One region of the Corallincola holothuriorum genome, then DNA from elsewhere that is predicted to be linked to it. Evidence: predicted binding sites of a transcription regulator. Region 1 holds the regulator's gene; the other holds the start of a gene.
What was found. The regulator ArgR, encoded in region 1, controls arginine synthesis, uptake and breakdown. The targets are predictions, from matches to a motif close to ANTGAATANNTATTCANT.
Positions count from the first base shown of each region.

Region 2: DU002_RS05305 (oxaloacetate decarboxylase subunit gamma) is a predicted target of ArgR. The motif match lies at 2,004-2,021, and genes of this name have one in related genera.

Region 1 covers NZ_QPID01000005.1:169,290-172,670, forward strand. Annotated here, with positions in the region: gene ggt (gamma-glutamyltransferase) at 1-778, shown strand, start outside; gene DU002_RS09920 (TIGR01212 family radical SAM protein) at 856-1,785, shown strand; gene argR (transcriptional regulator ArgR) at 1,805-2,272, opposite strand; gene mdh (malate dehydrogenase) at 2,541-3,381, shown strand, end outside.
Region 2 covers NZ_QPID01000002.1:532,740-536,120, reverse strand. Annotated here, with positions in the region: gene oadA (sodium-extruding oxaloacetate decarboxylase subunit alpha) at 1-1,661, opposite strand, end outside; gene DU002_RS05305 (oxaloacetate decarboxylase subunit gamma) at 1,678-1,920, opposite strand; tRNA gene DU002_RS05300 (tRNA-Arg) at 2,366-2,442, opposite strand; tRNA gene DU002_RS05295 (tRNA-Arg) at 2,498-2,574, opposite strand; tRNA gene DU002_RS05290 (tRNA-Ser) at 2,590-2,682, opposite strand; gene csrA (carbon storage regulator CsrA) at 2,851-3,045, opposite strand; gene DU002_RS05280 (aspartate kinase) at 3,177-3,381, opposite strand, start outside.

The DNA of each region.
Region 1 (3,381 bases):
GGAGTATGTGCATCTGTTTGTTGAAGCAAAGAAGCTCGCATTTGAAGATCGCGCCAAGTATTACGCCGATCCCGCGTTTAATCAGATCCCCGTGGCCGGTCTGATCGCAAAATCTTATGCCAATGAACGAGCAAAACTGATTAATCCGCGACGCGCCAGTCAGCGCTTGGATGCTGGCAACCCAGCGCTGTACCACGGCGATACTATCTACCTGACCACCGCAGACAAAGATGGCAACATGGTGTCGTTGATCCAAAGTAACTACCGCGGCATGGGCTCGGGGATGACAACGCCTGAGCTCGGCTTTGTACTGCAAGATCGCGGTCAGTTGTTTAGTCTGCAGGAAGGGCATTTTAATAGTTACGCGCCTGGCAAACGCCCGTTTCATACTATTATTCCTGCCTTTGTGACCAAAGAGGGCAAGCCTTGGCTCAGTTATGGTGTGATGGGCGGCGCAACTCAGCCACAGATGCATGCGCAGATCCTGGTCAATATGATCGATTTTGGTATGAATCTACAGGAGGCGGGGGATGCGCCACGTATTTTGCATACCGGCTCCAGTCAGCCCACAGGCGAACAGATGACAGATGGCGGGCATGTTAGTTTGGAGAACGGTTTTTCTGCTGGTACTCGCCGTACACTGCTGCAGATGGGGCATACCTTAAAAGAGGAGTCAGGTCCTTACGGTGGCTATCAGGCGATCATGCGCGATCTTGCAACCGGCGTTTACTACGGTGCTTCCGAAAGTCGCAAGGATGGGCAGGCAGCAGGCTACTGATCTCGGTTGATGATTTAGCCTGTAGGTTTGATCCTAAACAGTACAACTTCCTTGGCGGCGCCTACAATGGCGCCGCTATGCAGCATACTCCTCAACTTTTTCACAGCTTTGGTTACTATCTAAAGCAGCAGTTTGGTCGCAAGATCCGCAAGCTGTCACTGCACGGTGATTTTAGCTGCCCCAATCGCGATGGCACCCTTGGCCGAGGGGGCTGTACTTTCTGTAATGTCGCTTCTTTTGTCGATGAAACAGCCCGTGCAGCACCTATCTCTCAACAGTTACAGCTGCGCGAGCAAGAATTAAAGCGTAAAGCGGATGCTTATTTGGCGTATTTTCAGGCGTACACCAGTACCTATGGTGAGCAGGTTCAACTGCAAAAGCTGTATGATCAGGCGCTGGCGGCGAAAGATATTGTTGGATTGTGTGTCGGTACCCGTCCTGATTGTGTGCCCGATGGTGTGCTCAGGATGTTGGCGGAGTATCAGGCTCAAGGTCAAGAGATCTGGCTGGAGCTGGGGTTGCAAACGGCGAATGATCAAACCCTGAAGCGAATTAATCGTGGCCACGACTTTGCTGCCTACCAAGATGCTGTCACACGAGCCAAACATTATGGACTAAAAGTATGCACTCACCTTATTGTCGGTTTGCCAGGTGAAGATCAGCAAGATGCTTTGCAGACCTTGGATAAAGTGCTGACGGTAGGAGTGGATGGTCTAAAGCTGCATCCATTGCACATTGTTGAGGGGAGCGTGATGGCGAAAGCGTGGCGTGCTGACCGCTTGGCAACGATTAGTCTAGAAAGCTATGCAGAAACAGCAGCGAAGATGATCCAAGCGACCCCTGCGCAGGTGGTCTTCCATCGGGTGTCGGCTCACGCCCGTCCGCCCACTTTACTGGCGCCTGATTGGTGTGCGGATCGTTGGCTAGGGCCGCAAGCTATTGAAGCAATATTGGCAGCGGAAGGGGGGCAGGGAAGCGCAACGGCAGCCCCTTTTCGTGCTGCCTGAGTCGATTTAATGCACTGAGTTAGCTGGAAAAAGCGAACAGAGATTTGACGGCGCTGACCGTTTTGCTTATCTCTTTCACGTTGGTTGGCGTAATGAAAATAGTGTCATCGCCGGCGATGGTGCCGAGTATCCCTTCCGCTTTGCCTAATGAATCTAATAGTCGGGCAATCAGCTGAGCAGCCCCAGGACTGGTACGGATAACGATAGCGACTTCGTTGTTGTCGATATCTAAAACCAGGTTTTTAAGCTGACTAGAAGTGGTTGGAACGCCGAGTTCGATAGGTAGGCAGTACACCATCTCTTGTTTGGCATTACGTGTTCTTACTGCGCCAAACTTGCTTAACATGCGGGAAACTTTCGACTGGTTGATATTGATAAAGCCTTGCGTTTGCAGCGCTTTAACTATCTCCCCTTGAGAGCCGAAACACTCTTCCTTCAACAGGTTCTTGAACGAGCGGACCAAGTCTTCCTGCTTACCGTAATTCATGTCGTCGAAAGGTTATCTTCTGAAAAAGTTATGCAGTCATTCTGCATAAAATTGCAATATCCTGCAAGCTGCCCGTATCACAGCGGGGCAATTATTTTGGCACTAATGGTTTACGCTTGTCGCGCACTATCTGTTACGGGTTCAATCCGTGATCTGAGTTGTGTGACATTGATTGTATTTATCCCCTCCTTGGATTAATGTTTTTGCAGCCCTGTACTGGGTTGGAAAGCTATGTCTCCTAAGATTCTCCACAAGAAGGGAACCCCACATGAAAGTCGCTGTATTAGGTGCTGCTGGTGGAATCGGCCAAGCACTGTCGCTGTTATTAAAAACTCAATTACCTGCAGGCTCTGAATTAGCGTTGTTTGATATTGCACCAGTAACGCCAGGTGTTGCTAAAGATCTCAGCCATATCCCAACACAGGTAGCGATTGAAGGTTACGGTCAGGATGGCCTCAATGATGCTCTGAAAGGTGCAGATATTGTGATGATCCCTGCCGGTGTGCCGCGCAAGCCGGGCATGGATCGCGCCGATCTGTTTAACTTCAATGCCGGTATCGTTAAGAACCTGGTTGAAGCGATTGCCGAGCAGTGCCCTAAGGCTTGCATCGGTATTATCACTAACCCAGTGAATACCACGGTTGCTATTGCTGCCGAAGTACTAAAGAAAGCTGGTGTTTACGATCCGAAGAAACTGTTTGGTGTAACAACGCTGGATGTTATTCGCGCCGAAGCTTTTATTGCTGAAGCCAAAGGGTTAAACCCGGAAGAAGTGAACATCAATGTTATTGGCGGTCACAGCGGTGTCACCATTCTGCCTCTGTTGTCGCAGTTGGGCTTGGATTTCTCAGACGAAGAGATTGCCGCCTTGACTGATCGAATTCAGAACGCTGGTACTGAAGTCGTTGAAGCCAAAGCTGGTGGTGGCTCTGCTACCTTGTCTATGGGACAAGCAGCAGCACGCTTCTGCCTGTCTCTGGTGAAAGCGATGCAGGGTGAACCTGTGATTGAATGTGCTTATGTTGAAGGCCCTGGTGAACATACCAAGTTCTTTGCTCAGCCGGTTAAACTGGGTGCCGAAGGCATTGAAACTGTATTGCCATACGGTG
Region 2 (3,381 bases), on a different contig from region 1:
GCTTCCAAAATAATCACGACATCGCCTTCGTTGACCTGCTGCCCAACACTAACATTCACTTTGAAAATGTTACCTGCCAATGGCGCGGGCAAAGAAAAAGTACTGCTTGCTGGCGCAGGGGCAGCAGCAGGTGCGCCACCTGCTGCAGGCGCAACACTGGTCAATGCACCGTCAGGCGCAACTTCTACCTGATAAACCTTGCCATCTACACGAACACTGTATGCTTCTGCCTGGCCACTAGCGGCTGCAACAACAGGCGCAGGCTCTGGCTCGGTACCAGGTGCCGGTTCAAATGCATCTGGGTTGCCACGATTTTTAAGGAACTTAAGACCGATCTGAGGAAACAGTGCATAGGTCAGCACATCATCAATCTTGTCTGTTGCCAAAGAGATCGCTTCTTTCTGAGCAACATCATCAAGTTCAACGCAAAGCTTATCCATCTCAGCATCGATCAAATCCGCTGGACGACAAGTAATGGCTTCGCCACCTTCAAGTACGCGAGCTTGCAGGTCTGCATTAACCGCTGCTGGGGACGCACCATATTCTCCCTTAAGCACACCTGCGGTTTCTTTAGCGATCGACTTGTAGCGCTCACCCGTCAGTACATTTAGTACTGCTTGCGTGCCAACAATCTGAGAAGTTGGAGTAACCAATGGAATAAAGCCAAGATCTTCACGTACACGTGGGATCTCTTTCAATACTTCATCCAACTTGTCTGCAGCACCCTGCTCTTTCAGCTGGCCTTCCATATTCGTCAGCATGCCACCAGGCACTTGCGCTGTAAGAATACGTGCATCAATCCCCTTCAGGCTGCCTTCGAATTTGGCATACTTCTTCCTTACATCACGGAAGTAGCTGGCGATATCTTCCAGCCCTGTAATATCGATGCCGGTATCACGCTCTGTGCCTTCGACAATGGAGACAATGGTTTCCGTGGGGCTGTGGCCATAAGTCATACTCATAGAAGAGATCGCCGTATCGAGAATATCGATACCAGCATCAATCGCCTTCATATGGGTGGCGACACTCAGTCCTGTAGTCGCATGGCAATGCAACGCCAGTGGCAGTTCTAATTCTTCTTTCAAGCGGCCAATCAGTTCTTCAGCCTCGTAAGGCTTCAATAACCCCGCCATATCCTTAATACAGATTGAATGACACCCTAGGTCCTGAAGGCGCTTACCCATATCAAGCCAAGTATCTAACGTATGCACAGGGCTAGTCGTGTAAGAGATGGTACCTTGAGCATGTGCGCCGACCTTCACCGCCGCTTTCACTGCCGTTTGGAAGTTACGAACATCGTTCATCGCATCAAAGATACGGAATACATCCATACCATTGGCATGAGCTCGCTCAACAAACTTCTCTACCACGTCATCGGCGTAATGACGATAACCCAATAGGTTTTGCCCGCGTAATAGCATCTGCTGGCGAGTGTTTGGCATCGCCTTTTTCAACAGACGAAGGCGCTCCCAAGGATCTTCACCAAGGAAACGAATACAGGCATCAAAAGTAGCCCCGCCCCATGATTCTATTGACCAATACCCAACCTTATCCAGCTTCTCAGCAATAGGCAGCATATCTTCAATACGCAAACGGGTTGCAAGCAATGATTGGTGGGCGTCACGAAGCACCACATCAGTGATGGCTAGTGGCTTTTTCATACAGGATCGCTCCTTGTTAGTCCTTGGTCGTATTCCGGTATTTGTGCACGGCAGCAGAGATCGCCGCGACAACGTCGGGGCTTACCCCAGTAGTTTGGGGGGGCGGCGTCGCATTCGCAGTCAAAGGTTCAGGCCCACCGGCAAATCGCGCAAGTAACTTCACGCCAACCACGAGTAAGCTTAAGAACAAAAATACGAATATCATGCCAACAGCCATGATACCTGCTGCTTCCAGTAACAGTTCGCTGATACTAGTCATCAGAACTCATCCTGTAATTAATTTTCAGTTTCCTGACGATATTGCCTAGAAGTACCATGACATATTGTAAAAATCAAACAAGATGTGCATAGATAGTCACTTTTACACGCATAAATACCGTTTTCAGGGCAATAGTCACACAAAACTGTAATTTTCTATGCAAAAGCTATCTGACACATTTGACACTATTTCTCGCACCCACGCTAGCCTCATTCGCCATTCAAACGAATGACGCGGATCAAAAGCAAATGGTTAACTTTCAAGCAAGTGATAAAACCGCGGGCAAACGCACATTTGTTCAGGGTGATAGAACATCTACCGCTACAGATAACGCTCATCAGCGAAATAATAACTCTAGCCCACAAACTCATAGGTAAGGCATTGTAAGAAAGGTATAAGCCAGATACAAAAATGCCCAACATCTCTGTTGGGCATCTCTGAATAATGGCGCGCTCGGGAGGACTCGAACCTCCAACCGCCTGGTTCGTAGCCAGGTACTCTATCCAGTTGAGCTACGAGCGCGTAATCGGTGCAATTGACATAGTCTAGTACATCAATTTTGAAACTGTTTAGTTAATGGCGCGCTCGGGAGGACTCGAACCTCCAACCGCCTGGTTCGTAGCCAGGTACTCTATCCAGTTGAGCTACGAGCGCGTTACATCAAACTAATGGCGGTGAGGGAGGGATTCGAACCCTCGATGGGGCTACAAACCCCATACTCCCTTAGCAGGGGAGCGCCTTCGGCCACTCGGCCACCTCACCTTTAGTGGCGCTGAATTCTAATGAAACTGGCGCTTATGTCAAACACTTTTTGGGAGCTTTTTGGTACTTCAATCGAGTTTTCACTTATACGTGCAAAAATCGAACATTTTGTTGCCATAAAACGAACAAAGCCGACATGAAGTCGGCTTTGTCTAATCTATTCACAGGCTAGTAGTTCTGATTACCCTCATCATCACCCTTCTCAGCCTGAATACGCATATAAATCTCTTCGCGATGCACAGAGACCTCTTTCGGCGCATTCACACCGATACGAACCTGATTACCTTTAACACCCAATACCGTCACGGTGACTTCATCACCAATCATCAGGGTCTCACCAACTCGACGAGTTAAAATTAGCATTCGCTTGCTCCTTCATTCCTTAAACTCTGAGTGGCCACTCTGGGGCGCCTTTAAAACTCAGGATTATTATTAACTTAGCTTATAGACAACGATTAGCTAGTAAAAGTTTAAACTTTCTTAACGGTAACTGACTACTGCACCGGTTCTTTATCCAGATTGAAGGCTGCATGTAAGGTTCGCACAGCCAGTTCTAAATATTTTTCTTCAACCAACACCGAGATCTTAATCTCTGATGTCGAAATCTGTTGAATATTAATTCCTTCATCGCCAAGCGACTCAAACATCGTCACAGCAACACCGGCGTGGCTCTTCATGCCCACACCCACCACGGAGATT